DNA from 3 places in the Azospirillum sp. B2RO_4 genome. Region 1 is predicted to be linked to each of the others. Evidence: predicted binding sites of a transcription regulator. Region 1 holds the regulator's gene; each other region holds the start of a gene.

Region 1 (5,391 bases):
ATTCTCGAGCTTGGCGAAGTCGAAGCGCGACGGCGAGCGGCCGATGTTCTCCAGGTTGAACCACTCGATGGCCTGTTCGGTCGAGATGATCTCGTCGTCGCCGTGCGACCAGCCGAGCCGCAGCAGATAGTTGCGAACCGCCTCCGGCAGATAGCCCATGTCGCGATAGGCGTCGACGCCCAGCGCCCCGTGCCGCTTGGACAGCTTGGCGCCGTCGGGGCCGTGGATCAGCGGGATATGGCCGAAGCGCGGCAGCTCCCAGCCCATGGCGTTGAAGATCTGGATCTGGCGGAAGGTGTTGGTCAGATGGTCGTCCCCACGGATCACATGAGTGACGTTCATGTCGTGGTCGTCCACCACCACCGCCAGCAGATAGGTCGGCGTGCCGTCGGCGCGCAGCAGGATCAGGTCGTCAAGCTGGGCGTTCTGCACCGTCACCTCGCCCTGGACGAGGTCGTTCAGGACGGTCTGGCCCTCCTGCGGCGCCTTCAGCCGGATCACCGGCGCCACACCCGGAGGGGCATCGGACTCGGGACGGTCGCGCCAGCGGCCGTCATAGCGCATCGGTTGCCCGGCGGCCTTCTGGGCCGCGCGCATCTCCTCCAACTCCGCAGGGCTGCAATAGCAGCGATAGGCCTTGCCGGCGGCCAGCATCTGGTGCGCCACCTCGGCATGACGGTCCTTGCGTTCGAACTGGCTGACTGCATCGCCGTCCCAGTCCAGACCCAGCCACTGCAGCCCGTCCAGGATGGCGTCGACCGCCGCCTGGGTCGAGCGTTGCCGGTCGGTGTCTTCGATCCGCAGCAGGAACTTGCCGCCGGTGTTGCGGGCGTACAGCCAGTTGAACAGGGCGGTGCGGCCACCGCCGATGTGCAGAAAGCCGGTCGGCGACGGAGCGAAGCGGGTGACGACGGTCATCGGTCTCTCAATTTCCGGTTCGGCGCTGGTATGATGCGCCGGTGGTTCGACACCGTGGTTTAACACAGCCACCCGGCTTGGAGGCAATGCGATGCGTGCATGGACGGTCGTTGAAGGGCCCGCAGGCGGCATCGCTGCGCCGGGAGCCCATTGTCGGTGACGACCGCCGGCTGGCCGGAGGAAGAGGCGGACGACCCACCGGCACTCGGCGGACGGTGGCGGCGCCTGTTGGCGCGCGTGTGGGAGCGACTCGCCGCATGGGCCGGGTCGGAGGGGGAGCGTTGGGTTCTGTGGCTGCCCGTCGCCTTCGGGGCAGGGGTATCGCTGTATTTCGGGTTGCGGCAGGAGCCTGTCTGGTGGGGCGGGCTTGCGGCGGTCGGCGCGGCGACGGTGCTGCTGCTGGCGGTGCGGCGCTGGTTCGCATTGGCCGGAGTGGCGATGGCTCTGCTGATGGTGGCGGCCGGATTTCTGGTGGCGCAGGCGCATACGATCCGCATGGCGGCGCCGGTCCTGACCCGAAGCATAGCCGGCGCCACCGTCATCGGCCGGGTGATGGCGGTTGAGCGGCGGCCGGGGGCGGTGCGGATCACATTGCGCGAGGCGACGGTCAGCAGGCTGGCACCGGAGCGGACACCGGCCGCGCTGAGAATCCGCCTGTCCGACCGCAATCCCGCGCCCGCTCCGGGATCGGTGGTTCGTCTGCGGGCGACGCTGCTGCCGCCGCAAGCTCCGGCCGAACCCGGCGCCTTCGACTTCCAGCGGCGGGCCTGGTTCATGGGGCTGGGCGGGACCGGATTCGCCACGGGGGCGGTGGAGCAGGTGGAGGCGCCGCCGGTCACGGGATGGAGCACGGTGTCCATCGCCTTCGAGCGGGCGCGGGGAGCCATCGCCGAGCGGGTTGCGGCGGCGATCGGCGACCCGGTGGAGGCGAGCGTCACCACCGCGCTGCTGAACGGGGAGGAGTTCGGCATTCCCGAGGCGACGCTGGACGACTTCCGCAACAGCGGGCTGGCGCATCTGCTGTCGATCTCCGGACTGCATGTCGGCATCGCGGCGGGCATCCTGTTCTATGTGGTGCGGGCGCTGCTGGCGGCGGTGCCCTATATCGCGCTGCGGTGGCCGATCAAGAAGATCGCGGCGCTGTTCGGCATTCTGTCGGCGCTTGCCTACACCCTGCTGGTCGGGGCGCCGCTGCCGACGGTGCGGTCGGTGCTGATGACCGGGATGGTGATGGGAGCGATCATGCTGGACCGCCATCCGCTGAGCATGCGGCTGGTCGCCTTCGCCGGGCTGGTCACCATCGCCATGGACCCGGAGGGAATGCTGGGGCCGAGCTTCCAGATGTCGTTCGCGGCGGTGGTGGCGCTGATCGCGGCGTTCGAGCGCGGCAGCGTCAGGCTGGCGGAATGGCGGCGCGACGCGGGATGGTTTGGGCGCGGGGTGTTCTATGTCGGCGGGATCCTGCTGACCAGCGTGGTGGCGACGCTGGCGACCTTACCCTTCTCGCTCTTCCACTTTCAGCAGATCGCTTTTTATGGAGTGCTGTCGAATCTGATCGCGATTCCGATCACCTCCTTCTGGGTCATGCCGTGGAGCCTGATCGCCTACGCGCTGCTGCCGTTCGGGCTGGAGGCACCGGCGCTGATCGCCATGAATTGGGGCGACCGCGCGGTGATCTGGACCGCGGAGTTCTTCGGCCGGCTGCCTTGGGCATCGCTGACGGTGCCGGCGATGCCGATGGAGGGATTCGCGGCGCTGGTGGCGGGCGGGCTCTGGCTGAGCATTTGGACGCAGCGTTGGCGGTGGCTGGGAATGCTGCCGATCCTGGCGGGGTTGATCTCGCCGATGCTGGTGGAGCGGCCCGACGTGCTGGTGTCCGGGGATGGCGCCGTCGCGGCGGTGAGGCTGCCGGATGGGCGGCTCAGTGCCTCGGTGAAGAGTGGCGGACGGGTGACCGGAACCTGGCGGGAGCGGGATGGGGAGCGGACGGCGGCGGACCCCTGGCCGGCGGCTGGGGGATGGAGCGAGGGAGAGCGGTCGCTCAGTTGCGATGCACTGGGGTGTTTGTACCAAGTGCGGGGGAGGACAGTGGCCCTGCCGCGGCTGCCGGACGCGCTGGACGAGGACTGCGGAGCGGTGGATGCGGTGGTGACGGCGGCGGTGGCGCGGGGGTGCTGGGCCGGATTGGTGGTCGACCGCTGGGCGTTGCGGCATGAAGGGGCGCATACGCTGACGGTGACGGCCGGGGGTGTCCGGGTGGAGACGGTGCGGGGGCTTAGGGGCGATCGGCCCTGGACAGGGGGGAGGTGAGAGATGCTGTTGCCCCCTCCCTATCCCTCCCCCGCACTCGGCCGGCCAAAGGCCGGTCCGATCGCGGGAGAGGGAACTCCGCTGCTCTGCCGCTCACTCCCTCTCCCACCGAAGGTGGGGGAGGGTTGGGGAGGGGTCAACAAGGACTCAGTACTTGCGGACGAGTCCGACCAGCTTGCCCTGCACGCGGACGCGGTCGGCGCCGAAGATGCGGGTTTCGTAGGCGGCGTTGGCGGGTTCCAGAGCCACCGTGTTGCCCTTGCGGCGCAGGCGCTTCAGCGTCACCTCGCCCTCATCGACCAGGGCGACGACGATGGTGCCGTTCTCCGCCGCGTCGCAGCGCTGGATGATGATGGTGTCGTGGTCGAGAATGCCGGCCTCGATCATCGAGTCGCCGGAAACCTCCAGCGCGTAATGGTCGCCGGCGGTCAGCATCGAGGCGGGGATGTCGACGAAGGCGCTGTTGTCGCGCAGGGCCTCGATCGGCGTGCCGGCGGCGATGCGGCCGTAGAGCGGAAGCTGAACGGTCTCGTTGGCGGCGGCGGGCGTCGCGGCGGAAGGCGTGGTGTCGCGGCCGGCGAAGGCGAAATCGCCCTTGATGACGTTCGGCTGGAACTTCGGCTTGGGCGCTGCGGTGCGGCCGCGGGCGGCGTCAAGGCCCTCGGGCAGGCGGAGAACCTCCAGCGCACGGGCGCGGTGCGGCAGGCGGCGGATGAAGCCGCGTTCCTCAAGTCCGGTGATGAGGCGATGGATGCCCGACTTGGACTTCAGCCCCAGGGCGTCCTTCATCTCGTCGAACGACGGCGAGACACCGCCCTGGCCGAGCCGTTCGTGGATGAACAGCAGCAATTCGTGCTGCTTGCGCGTGAGCATTGATGCCTCCCGGCCGTCGCCAGACTGAAGATGGAACAAAAACCAAACGTTGCCTCCATGTTCTAGTTTGGTTCCTGCCGCGCGTCAAGCCCTCCGTCGGCTTCTTTTAGAACTTGAATGGAACATTTGGAACAGCATGGAACAGTTTTCGGGGTGCTGTTCAACTGTTCAATCCGCCTTCGGGGCCCTGTCGCCAAGTCTAGATGCTGAGCGCTCCATCGGTCAAAGAAAGCACGGTCACCATGGCGCCGGCCGGTTCCGGATCGGCGTTGGGCGGGCGGGGGATCAGGCAGTCGGCCTGGGCGTAGAGCGTGGTGATGGCGCTGTCCTGCCGGGCGAAGGGCGTGACGGTCAGAACGCCGTCGGGGCCGGCCGCGAGCGTGGCGCGCAGATATTCCTCGCGCCGGTCGTTGGCCTTCAGTGCTGTGGTCAGGCGGGCGCGCAGCGGCGGACGGTCGTCCTCGGGCGGCAGGCCCTGCAGCAGGCGCAGGATCGGGCGCAGGAACAGGACGCCGGTGACGCCGGTGGACACCGGATTGCCGGGCAGGCCCAGCAGCGGCACCGATCCGGCCCGGCCGAACATCAGCGCCTTGCCCGGCCGCATCGCCACGGTCTGCACCTCAAGCGCCACGCCGCGTTCGGCCAGCACGTCGCGCACGAAATCGTAGTCGCCATGGGCGGCACCGCCGGTGGTGACCAGCAGGTCGCAGCCGGCGGCGCCTTTCGCCAGGGCCGCCACACTCTCCGGTGTATCTTTCGCAACGCCGAGATTGTGGGCGAGACCGCCCTGGGCGGTCACCAGGGCGCAGAGGCCGAGGGCGTTGGTGCTGACGATCTGGCTCGGCCCCAGCGGGTCGCCGGGCAGAGCGATCTCGTCGCCGGTGGCGAGGATGGCGATCCGCGGACGGCGATGGACCGAGAGCCAGGGCACATTGCCGCCGGCGGCCAACGCGATGTCGCGCGCGGTCAGGCGCCGGCCCTTCGGCAGAAGCTCCTGCCCCAACGTGAAGTCGAAGCCGGCCTGCCGGACGAAGCGGCCGGCGAAAACGGCGCGGCCGACTTGGACGGTGTCGTCGTCGGCGCTGCAATCCTCCTGCATCACCACGGCATCGGCGCCGTCCGGCAGGGGCGCGCCGGTGAAGATACGCACCGCCTCACCGGGGCCGACGCTGCCGCCGAACGCATGGCCGGCGGAGGATTCGCCGATGCGGTGCAGGGGGACGGGTGCCTCGGCGGTCGCGGCCGCGATGTCGGCGGCGCGCACTGCCCAGCCGTCCATGGCGGCGGCGT
Region 2 (5,391 bases), 480 kb from region 1:
TCCGGCCCATCCGCTGGAGGTACGGCTGTCCGGCGGGCGGGAACTGACCGCCCAGCTCTATGCCCGGCGCCTTGCCAACCCGGTGCGCACCGATGGCCGTGCGGATGGCGGCAAGGCGGATGGCAGTCGGGCCGACGGAGTGGGCCTGATTCTGCACTTCATCGACATGACCGAGCGCAAGAGCCTGGAGGCCCAGTTCGCCCAGTCGCAGAAGATGCAGGCGGTCGGCCAGTTGGCCGGCGGCGTGGCACACGACTTCAACAACCTGCTGACGGCGATGATCGGCTTCTGCGACCTGCTGCTTCTGCGGCACAAGCCGGGCGACCAGTCCTTCAGCGACATCATGCAGATCAAGCAGAACGCCAACCGCGCCGCCAACCTCGTGCGGCAGCTGCTGGCCTTCTCGCGCCAGCAGACCCTGCAGCCGCGCGTCATCAACGTGACCGACGTGCTGGCGGAGCTGGCGAACCTGCTGCGCCGGCTGATCGGCGAGAACATCGAACTGAAGATGATCCACGGCCGCGACCTGGGGCTGGTCAAGGTCGACCAGAACCAGCTGGAGCAGGTCATCATCAATCTGGTGGTCAATGCCCGCGACGCCATGGCCGGCGGCGGCAAGCTGACCATCAACACCACCAACTACGTCGTCAGCCAGCCGGAACGGCGGGAGCATGAGACGATCCCGTCCGGCAGCTATGTCTCCATCGAGGTGATCGACACCGGCTGCGGCATCGCGCGGGAGAATCTGCAGCGCATCTTCGAGCCCTTCTACACCACCAAGGAGGTCGGGTCGGGCACCGGGCTCGGCCTGTCGACGGTGTACGGCATCGTCCGGCAGACCGGCGGCTTCGTGCTGGTCGATTCGGCGGTGGGGGAGGGGACGACCTTCACCATCCTGCTGCCGCACCACCAGGGCGAACTGCGCCCGGTCGACACCGCCGAACCGCGCGAGCGGCGCGGCAGCGACCTGACCGGCACCGGCACCATCCTGCTGGTGGAGGACGAGGACGCCGTACGGGTGTTCTCCGCCCGCGCGCTGCGCAACAAGGGCTATCAGGTGCTGGAGGCGAAGAACGGCGAGGCGGCGCTGCAGCAGATCGAGACCAACGGCGCGTCCATCGACCTGCTGATCACCGACGTGGTCATGCCGCAGATGGATGGCCCGACGCTGGCCCGCCATGTCCGCAGGCTGCGCCCGGAGATGCGGGTGATCTTCATCTCCGGCTACGCCGAGGACCGCCTGGGCGAGATCGACGGCGTCGAAGTCGCCCATTTCCTGCCCAAACCCTTCTCGCTGAAGCAGCTGGCATCCAAGGTGAAGGAGGTCATCCGCGACGGACGGTGAGAGCGAAAAATCGCCTGCAAGAATGCCCCCGAAAATGTCCTGCAAAATAGGAACGCACAGGCAACATCAGCCCTTGCAAAAGAGAACGAAGAGAGTACATTCAGCCTCGTTGCAAGAGCGCCGACCGTGTGTTCTAAGAGAGGGGTACCGGGCATGTCGTCCGCACAGCTTCGTTTGGTCGAGAAGGATTCCATGGACAAGCAGAAGGCGCTCGATGCCGCCCTGAGCCAGATCGAACGCGCGTTCGGCAAGGGCTCGATCATGAAGCTTGGCGCCCGTGAGAACTTGGTCGAGACGGAGGTCATTTCCACCGGCTCCCTTGGTCTCGATATCGCGCTGGGCATCGGCGGCCTGCCGAAGGGCCGCATCATCGAAATCTACGGGCCGGAAAGCTCGGGCAAGACCACGCTGGCGCTGCACGCCATCGCCCAGGCCCAGAAGGCCGGCGGCACCTGCGCCTTCGTCGATGCGGAGCATGCGCTCGATCCGTCCTATGCCCGCAAGCTCGGCGTCAACATCGACGAACTGCTGATCTCCCAGCCGGATGCCGGTGAGCAGGCGCTGGAGATCGCCGACACGCTGGTGCGCTCCGGCGCCATCGACGTGCTGGTGGTCGACTCGGTGGCCGCGCTGGTTCCGCGCGCCGAACTGGAAGGCGAGATGGGCGACAGCCATGTCGGCCTGCACGCCCGTTTGATGAGCCAGGCTCTGCGCAAGCTGACCGGCTCGATCTCCAAGTCGAACTGCCTGGTGATCTTCATCAACCAGATCCGCCTGAAGATCGGCGTGATGTTCGGCAACCCGGAGACGACGACGGGCGGCAACGCGCTGAAGTTCTACGCCTCCGTCCGTCTTGACATCCGCCGCATCGGCTCGATCAAGGACCGCGACACCGTCGTCGGCAACCAGACCCGCGTCAAGGTGGTGAAGAACAAGATGGCTCCGCCCTTCCGCGTGGTCGAGTTCGACATCATGTACGGCGAGGGCGTGTCGAAAGTCGGCGAACTGCTCGACCTCGGCATCCAGGCGGGCGTGGTCGACAAGTCGGGCGCGTGGTTCAGCTATGACGGAACCCGCATCGGCCAGGGCCGCGAGAACGCCAAGACCTACCTGCGCAACAACCCCGAGATGGCCGATGCGATCGAGGCCAAGATCCGCGGCAACGCCGGTCTGGTCGCCGACGCGATGATGGGCACCCCGGAAGCCGACGGCGAAGCCTCCACTCCGGAGTGAGGCCAGGGTCGGTGGAATGAGAAGCCCCGCCTTCCGGAAGGAAGGCGGGGTTTTTTATTTGGGAAAGTGTCGGCTTCGAGTGCCCCCTCCCTAACCCTCCCCCTCCCTAACCCTCCCCCGCTGGGCGGGGGAAGGTTAGGGAGGGGGCATTCTTCAGCCGACATCTCTCCAAACCAGCCCTCACACATCCACCACCATATGCGGCCGGAAGGCCCCTTCCAGCGTCAGCAGCAGGTGCAGGTAGACCGCCACCTTGCGGGCGCGGTCGCTGTTGCGGGCGAGGCAATCACGCAATTGTTCGGCCAGCTGGGCGGTTTCCGCGTCAAGTTCGGGGGTGGCGGCGACGGCGGCCTGGACGATGTGTTCGGGATCGACGGGGACTGGCGCCGCCGGGTCCTTCAGCAGGGCTTCGGCCAGTGCCTCTTCGTCATGGTGGACCGGGGGGGGGCTGGGCGGAGGGGGAGGAGCGCGCCGCGACAGATGGCTGCGGAGATTGTCCTTCAGCCGGGTCCGCTGACGCTCGTCCAGCCCGTCGAACTGATCGACCTCATCGAACAGGAGATCATAGAGCCGGCGGCGCTGCGGGTTGGGCGGGTTGTGGTCACGCCGTTCCTGCTCACGGTCGTGCCGTTCCTGGCGGGGGTTGCGGCGGCTGTTGCGGTCGGTGGCGTTGCCGCTCCGCTCGACGCCCGCCGTGGTGCGGACGCTGAACTCCGGCGGGCCGATGCCGCGGCCGGAGGTGAGATTGCCGGACATGGGCCGCCTCCCGGGAAATGATCCCCTGAAAGACCAAGTCTGGCAGAGCCGGCGCTTTCGTCAATGTGAAAGCGCCGGCTTTCCAAGGGTCAATCGCCGGCCCCGGCCCCGACGGCGCCGTCGGCGGCTTCCGGCTTGCTCTTGCCGAAGCCGATGGTGGGGAAGACGTTGATCAGCGCGGTGATGAAGGCGGCCAGATAGGGCAGCGACTGCACCACCAGCAGGCCCGACCACATGAAGGCGTCGCGGTTCTCATGGCCGAAGACCATGACGATGGCCAGCGCCGCGCCCCACAGCGACACCAGCAACACCAGCTCCTCGCGCGCCATCAGGAAAGCCTGCATCAGCGCCGGCTGGTTCTCGCATTTCGGCGTGCGGACGAAGGGCCGGCCGGAGGTGAAGATGCCCAGCCACATGGCGCGGCCGACCGTGTGGGTCAGCGCCATGCCGGCCACCGCCGCCCCGACCTTGTCCCAGAACCCGCACTTCACCCGCGCTTCGTAGAGCCAGAGCGACGCGCCGACCTTGAAGGCGAAGACGCTGAGCGTCGGGATCATGAAGACATTGGGCGGGAACTCGAAGTACTTGGGGAAGGCCATCAGCCCGATCGACCAGATGATGCCGGCGATGCCGAACACCATGTGGGCGGCATCGGCGAACCAGGGCAGCCAGCCGGTGATGAAATGGTACTTCTGGCCGGTGGTCAGCTCCTTCGCACCCGGCGACAGCTGGCGCCAGTGGTGCTTCAGGATCTGCACGGCGCCATAGGCCCAGCGGAAACGCTGCGTCTTGTAGGCGGAGAAGCTGTCGGGAACCAGTCCCTTGCCGTAGCTCTCCGGCATATAGACGGCCTCATAGCCATGCTCGAACAGACGCAGGCCGAGGTCGGCGTCCTCGGTGATGCACCACTCGCCCCAGCGGCCGACCTTTTCCAGGGCCGACTTGCGGATGATGGTCATGGTCCCGTGCTGGATGATCGCGTTGCGCTCGTTCCGCTGGATCATGCCGATGTGGAAGAAGCCGGCATATTCCCAGTTGGTCATGCGCTGGAACAGGTCGTGTTCCCACTCGCGATAATCCTGCGGCGACTGGACGAAGCCGACCTCCGGCCGGCTGAAGTGCGGGATGGTGGCCTTCAGCCAGTCGGGATGAACCTGATAGTCGCTGTCGATGACGGCGATGTGCTCGGCATCGGGGGCGGTCTGCGCCAGACCGAAATTCAGCGCGCCTGCCTTGAAACCCGGCCAGTTGTCGAGGTGGAAGAAGCGGAACTTCGGTCCCAGCTTCTTGCAGTATTCCTCGATCGGACGCCAGACCGCCGGGTCTTTGGTGTTGTTGTCCAGCAGCAGGACTTCGTAATTCGGGTAGTCAAGATTGGCCAGCGCGTCCAGCGTCTGCATGACCATGTGCGGCGGCTCGTTGTAGCAGGGCACATGGATCGACACCTTCGCCGCGTTGGGCAGCGGGGCGGCGGAGCAGGGGATGAACTTGCGCTTGAACTTGTGCTGCCAGACGACCTCGGTCAGTTCCATGCCGTCGATCAGCATGACCGCGAACAGCACCAGCTGGCAGAAGATCAGCAAGCCCCAGGCGATTTCGGTGGTGAGGGCGAGGCCGGCGGCGGACGCCGCGCTGACGGTGAAGACCAGGACGGAGGCCACCGCCTGGATCAGCGCGCCGTAGAAGATCTGGCCGCCGATCTTCAGGTCGCTGCGGCGCCACAGGAAGAACACCAGCGGCAGGAAGCCCAGCGCGATGGCGGTCGCGCATTTGATCTCCCAGTTGCGAACCTCATGCACCCCGCCGATCATCGGGAACTTCGGGTTGCGCTGATAGTCCCACAGGCCCCAGCTGGTGCCGGCGGTGCCCTCGATCTCCCGCTTCCACGGCTGGTCGAAGGCCTCCATGATGAAGTAGTCGAGCTTGTTCTGCGCGGCGACGTTCAGGAAGTTACGGATGAACTTGGCCTGATTGACCTGACTGGCCTCGGCGCCGCGGCGCCACGGGCCGTCGGCCGGCCAGCCGATCTCGCCGATCAGGATGTGCTTGTTCGGATA
Region 3 (5,391 bases), 1.4 Mb from region 1:
TGGCGACCGGCGGCTACGGCCGCGCCTACTTCTCGGCGACCTCGGCCCACACCTGCACCGGCGACGGCGGCGGCATGATCCTGCGCGCCGGCCTGCCCCTGCAGGACATGGAGTTCGTGCAGTTCCACCCGACCGGCATCTACGGCTCCGGCTGCCTCATCACCGAGGGCGTGCGCGGCGAGGGCGGATACCTGACCAACTCCAACGGCGAGCGCTTCATGGAGCGCTATGCCCCGTCGGCCAAGGATCTGGCGTCGCGCGACGTCGTGTCCCGCTCGATGACCATCGAGATCCGCGAAGGCCGCGGCGTGGGTGAGCACAAGGACCACATCCACCTCCACCTCGAGCACCTGCCGCCGGAGATCATCCACCAGCGCCTGCCCGGCATCGCCGAGACGGCCAAGATCTTCGCCGGCGTGGACGTGACCAAGGAGCCGATCCCGGTTCTGCCGACCGTCCACTACAACATGGGCGGCATCCCGACCAACGTTCACTGCGAGGTTCTGTCGCCGACGGCGGAGAACCCCGATCAGGTGGTGCCGGGCCTGATGGCGATCGGCGAGGCCGCCTGCGTGTCGGTCCACGGCGCCAACCGCCTGGGCTCCAACTCGCTGCTCGATCTGGTGGTGTTCGGCCGCGCGGCCGCCATCCGCGCCGCCGAGGTCGTCAAGCCGGGCAAGGCCACCTCGGTCAAGGCCGACAGCTGCGACAAGGCGCTGGAGCGGTTCGACCGCATCCGCAACGCCAAGGGCACGATCAAGTCGGCCGACCTGCGTCTGGAGATGCAGCGGACGATGCAGAACAACTGCGCCGTCTTCCGCACCGGCGAGGTCCTGGACGAGGGCGTGAAGAAGATCGACGCCGTCTATGCCAAGAAGGGCGAGATGGCGATCTCCGACCGTACGCTGGTCTGGAACTCCGATCTGGTCGAGGCGCTGGAACTGGACAACCTGCTGGGTCAGGCGGTCGCCACCCTGCATTCCGCCCAGAACCGTCCGGAAAGCCGTGGCGCCCATGCCCGCGAGGACTATCCGAACCGCGACGACGAAAGCTGGATGAAGCACACCGTCATCTGGGTCGCGGACAACGGCGAGACGAAGATCGATTACCGCCCGGTCCATATGTACACCCTGACCGACGAGGTCGAGGTCTTCCCGCCCAAGGCCCGCGTGTACTAAGGCCCGCCGGATAAAGGAAATCAGCCATGGTTGAATTCAACCTGCCAGCCAACTCCAAGGTCGGCGTCGGCAAGACCGTCAACGTCGCGAACGGCGCCAAGCGGGCCAAGACCTTCAAGATCTACCGCTGGAACCCGGAGGACGGCCAGAACCCGCGCGTCGACTCTTATGTGGTCGACCTCGACAAGTTCGGGCCGATGATCCTCGACGCGATCATCTACATCAAGAACCAGGTCGACAGCACCCTGACCTTCCGCCGGTCCTGCCGCGAGGGCATCTGCGGGTCGTGCGCGATGAACATCGACGGCACGAACACGCTGGCCTGCCTGAAGGCGATCGACGAGGTTCCGGGCGACGTCAAGATCTACCCGCTGCCGCACATGCCGGTGGTGAAGGATCTGGTTCCCGATCTGAAGCACATCTATGCCCAGCTCGCCTCGATCAAGCCGTGGCTGCAGACCCAGTCGCCGGCCCCGAGCCGCGAGCGCCTGCAGTCGCCGGAGGACCGCGCCAAGCTGGACGGCCTCTACGAGTGCATCCTGTGCTTCTGCTGCTCGACCTCCTGCCCCAGCTACTGGTGGAACGGCGACCGCTACCTCGGCCCGTCGATCCTGCTCCAGGCCTATCGCTGGATCGCCGACAGCCGCGACGAGATGACGGGCGAGCGCCTCGACAACCTCGAGGACCCGTTCCGCCTCTATCGCTGCCACACCATCATGAACTGCACCAAGGCGTGCCCGAAGGGTCTGAACCCCGCCAAGGCCATCGCCGAGATCAAGAAGCTGATGGTCGTGCGCCGCTGATCGCGGAGAGCATTCGCGAAACGTAGAAAGGCGCCCCTCCGGGGGCGCCTTTTTCGTTTCTGCGGGGTCAGACGAAGTCCGGATCGGTCGGCCGCGACGGCGGCAGGTCGTTGCCGGGGGCCGGGCTGTCGGTGGTGCCGGGACCGCCGGGATCGGGCAGGTCGGGGTTGTCGGTTCCCGGCAGGTCGACGACCGGGACATCCTCGTGCGGGCCGGGGAAAGGGTTGGGCGGGGCGGCGCTGAGGCCGTGGGCGTTGATCGGCATGGAATGCTTCCCCTCTGTTGATCGTTTGCGGTCGTGCGCTCCCCTGTATCAACGGCCGAGTCCGCAATCCGCTCCATCGCACGGGACGATTGCATGCGGACCGGTTGACCGGCGGCGGCGAGGGGGTATGCTCGTCGGGAGATCACCAACGACGACGAACCACGAATGGGCGGTGCCGGCCGGCGGCGCCCAGCGAATGGACACATTTTCTTTCTAGGGAAGGACCAATCATGGGCGGCATGGCAGGCCAGGCGTGGAGCTGGATCCAGGGCGAGTGGATGGAGGGCAATCCGCCCATCGTCGGACCGCTGTCCCACACGCTGTGGCTCTCTTCGACGGTGTTCGACGGCGCGCGCGCCTTCCAGGGCGTGGCCCCCGACCTCGACCTGCATTGCGCCCGCGCCATCCGCTCCGCCCAGGTGATGGGGCTGGAGCCGATGGTCACCGCCGGCGAGATCGAGGAGCTGTGCTGGGACGGCATCCGCCGCTTCCCCAAGGAAGCGGAGCTGTATATCCGCCCGATGTTCTACGCCGATGACGGCTTCGTTGCCCCGGCGCCGGAGAGCACGCGCTTCGTCCTGTCGATCTACGAGGACCCGCTGCCGCAGCCGACCGGCTTCGCCGCCTGCATCTCCACCCGCCGCCGCCCGATCCCGACCATGGCGCCGACCGAGGCCAAGGCCGCCTGCCTCTATCCCAACGCCGGCATGGCGCTGACCGAGGCGCGCAAGCGCGGCTTCCAGAACGCCATCATGTTGGACGCCATCGGCAATGTGGCGGAGTTCGCAACCTCCAACATCTTCATCGCCAAGGATGGCGTCGTGCGCACCCCGGTACCGAACGGCTGCTTCCTGAACGGCATCACCCGCCAGCGCATCATCGCCCTGCTGCGCAACGATGGCGTGACGGTGGAGGAATGCACCCTGACCCCGCGGGATGTGCTGGAGGCCGACGAGGTCTTCTCCACCGGCAACCACGCCAAATGCGTGCCGGTGACCAAGGTTGAGGATCGCAGCCTCGCCGCGGGCCCGATCTTCCAGCGGGCGCGGGCGCTCTATTGGGAATACGCCTTCCGCTGATCGAGCAGCGCCACCGCCGACCGGCGGTGATGGGCCAGCGTGGCGGCCAAGCGGGCCAGCCACGCATCGGTCCGGCAGGCGGTCGCGCTCAGTGCGCCGCGACGACGGGCCGCGGCGAGGCGCGCTTCGGCCGCGAGCGTGCTGTGCAGATCGAGTTTTGAGGATCGTTTGAGGGCAGTGGCACGGGTCGCGCCGCCAAGCAGGGCGGTGCGAAGCTCGGGCTTCGGGGGCTGGCCGTCATGGGCGCGGTGAAGGCTGTCCAGGTGGGCGGCTCGGTCCATGGAATGGACGGTAGCGCTTGCCGGGGCAAGCAGTAAAGGGAAATTTTCCTAGGAAAAGTTCGGGGGATAAGAGGCATTTTCCCCCTCTCCAATCCCTTCTTCTCACTGGCTCGCCCAGATGATCCGCGCCATCCAGGCGACATCCGACAGCGGGATGCTGCGGTCGGGGTGGGCGCGGTTGATCGACAGCAATTCGATCTTGGTCGCCGTCTCGCGGATCAACTGCTTGGCCATGACCTCACCACCCTTGGTGCGGACGACGACGCGGTCGTTGCGGCGGATCTGCGCGGCGGGGGAGACGATGATGGTGTCGCCGTCGCGATAGACCGGCTCCATGCTGTCGCCCGAAATCTCCAGCGCATAGGCGTGGGGGTCGCCCAGGCTGGGGAACAGCAGTTCGTCCCAGCCGCTGCCGGCGGGGAAGCCGGCGTCGTCGAAGTAACCGGCCGACCCGGCCTGGGCATAGCCGATCACCGGAACCCGCTGCAGCGGGGCGGTGCCGGCGCCGTCGCCGACCAGCGACACGAATTCCGACAGCGACGCGCCGGTGGCGTCCAGCACCTTGGAGATGCTTTCCGTCGAGGGCCAGCGCAGCTTGCCGTCGTTGGTCGTGCGCTTGCTCTTGTTGAAGGTGGTCGGGTCCAGTCCGGCGCGCCGCGCCAGCCCGGAGGCGGAGAGCCCGTGCTGCGCCGCGAGACGGTCGATGGCCCGCCAGATGTCCGTGTGTTTCAGCATGGGACGATAATCTCATAAAGCCGCGACAGCGTCCCTAGGAACTTTTTCATAAAACCATTGACCGCGTGCGTTGGGCGGAACATAACGCAAACAGACGGTGCGGCCACACCCAAGGCCCGGCCCCCGCTCTTCCAAAAATTCGAAGCCGCAAGGAGACCAGCATGCTGAGTCCGGCCGCCCCCGCTTTGCCCGCCGCCCGCCTGTCCCAGGTCGTGCCCTTGAAGGCGGAGCCTTACAGTGTCGATGGCGAACCCTTTGCCGACGCGGAGGAGGCGTGGTTCTGGGCGGTGCAGGCGCATGACGCCAAGGCGGCCGGGGCGCGGGTGGTCGCCGGCTGCGGGCAGGTGGCGCGGCCCTGCGAGCCGCAGGACGTGCTGCGCGTGGTCGATCGGCTGTACCGGATGCGCAAGCTGATGCGCGACCATCTGCATGTGCTGGTCCATTACGGCCGCCGCCAGAGTGCGCCGGAGCCGGATCGCTTCCGCGAACAGCGCGCCCATTCCCTGTGGACCGAGGCCTTCGCCGCCATCGCCCCCGCCCTGCGCGAAAAGGGCATCGTCCGGGGCATTGGGCAATGACCGCCACTCCCTGGACGGGCGCCTGGGTGGTCTATCGCGGAGAGGCGCCGCTGTGGTGGCTGCGGCTGCTGAAACCCGGCTTTCGCCATTGCCTGGCGCTGCTGACCGACGGGCGGCGCTGGGTGGCGGTCGATCCGCTGGCCGGCTTCACCGACGTGGCGGTGCTGGACCTGCCGGCCGAATTCGACCTGCCGGGCTGGTACCGCGCCCAGGGGCTGACGGTGGACGCCGCCCCGCTGCGCCGCCCGACCGGCTCCGCCCCCTGGGGACCCTTCACCTGCGTCGAGGCGGTCAAGCGCCTGATCGGCCTGCGCGCCCGCCGGGTGCTGACCCCCTGGCAACTGCACCGCCACCTGACCGGAGGAACCCGCGAATGCCCGCTTCCGCAGCCGTGAAACCGCCCGCCCGCCGAAGCAAGGACCTGTCGGAGCCCGAAACCCTGCTGGAGCGCTACCGTGCCGCCCGCGAACGG

The links. The regulator LexA, encoded in region 1, represses DNA repair genes until DNA is damaged. The targets are predictions, from matches to a motif close to ATGTTCTANTTTGGTTC.
Region 2: recA (recombinase RecA) is a predicted target of LexA. The motif match lies at 1,429-1,445, and genes of this name have one in related genera.
Region 3: PWS46_RS12315 (S24 family peptidase) is a predicted target of LexA. The motif match lies at 4,419-4,435, and genes of this name have one in related genera.

Annotation. Positions count from the first base shown of each region.
Region 1 covers NZ_CP118485.1:1,072,491-1,077,881, forward strand. Annotated here, with positions in the region: gene gltX (glutamate--tRNA ligase) at 1-918, opposite strand, end outside; gene PWS46_RS05010 (ComEC/Rec2 family competence protein) at 1,075-3,228, shown strand; gene lexA (transcriptional repressor LexA) at 3,376-4,101, opposite strand; gene PWS46_RS05020 (molybdopterin molybdotransferase MoeA) at 4,301-5,391, opposite strand, start outside.
Region 2 covers NZ_CP118485.1:1,548,559-1,553,949, reverse strand. Annotated here, with positions in the region: gene PWS46_RS07365 (ATP-binding protein) at 1-1,345, shown strand, start outside; gene recA (recombinase RecA) at 1,499-2,578, shown strand; gene PWS46_RS07355 (hypothetical protein) at 2,759-3,334, opposite strand; gene PWS46_RS07350 (glycosyltransferase family 2 protein) at 3,424-5,391, opposite strand, start outside.
Region 3 covers NZ_CP118485.1:2,568,313-2,573,703, reverse strand. Annotated here, with positions in the region: gene sdhA (succinate dehydrogenase flavoprotein subunit) at 1-1,178, shown strand, start outside; gene PWS46_RS12335 (succinate dehydrogenase iron-sulfur subunit) at 1,205-1,981, shown strand; gene PWS46_RS12330 (hypothetical protein) at 2,049-2,246, opposite strand; gene PWS46_RS12325 (branched-chain amino acid aminotransferase) at 2,477-3,325, shown strand; gene PWS46_RS12320 (hypothetical protein) at 3,301-3,606, opposite strand; gene PWS46_RS12315 (S24 family peptidase) at 3,709-4,341, opposite strand; gene PWS46_RS12310 (hypothetical protein) at 4,503-4,919, shown strand; gene PWS46_RS12305 (hypothetical protein) at 4,916-5,314, shown strand; gene PWS46_RS12300 (portal protein) at 5,293-5,391, shown strand, end outside.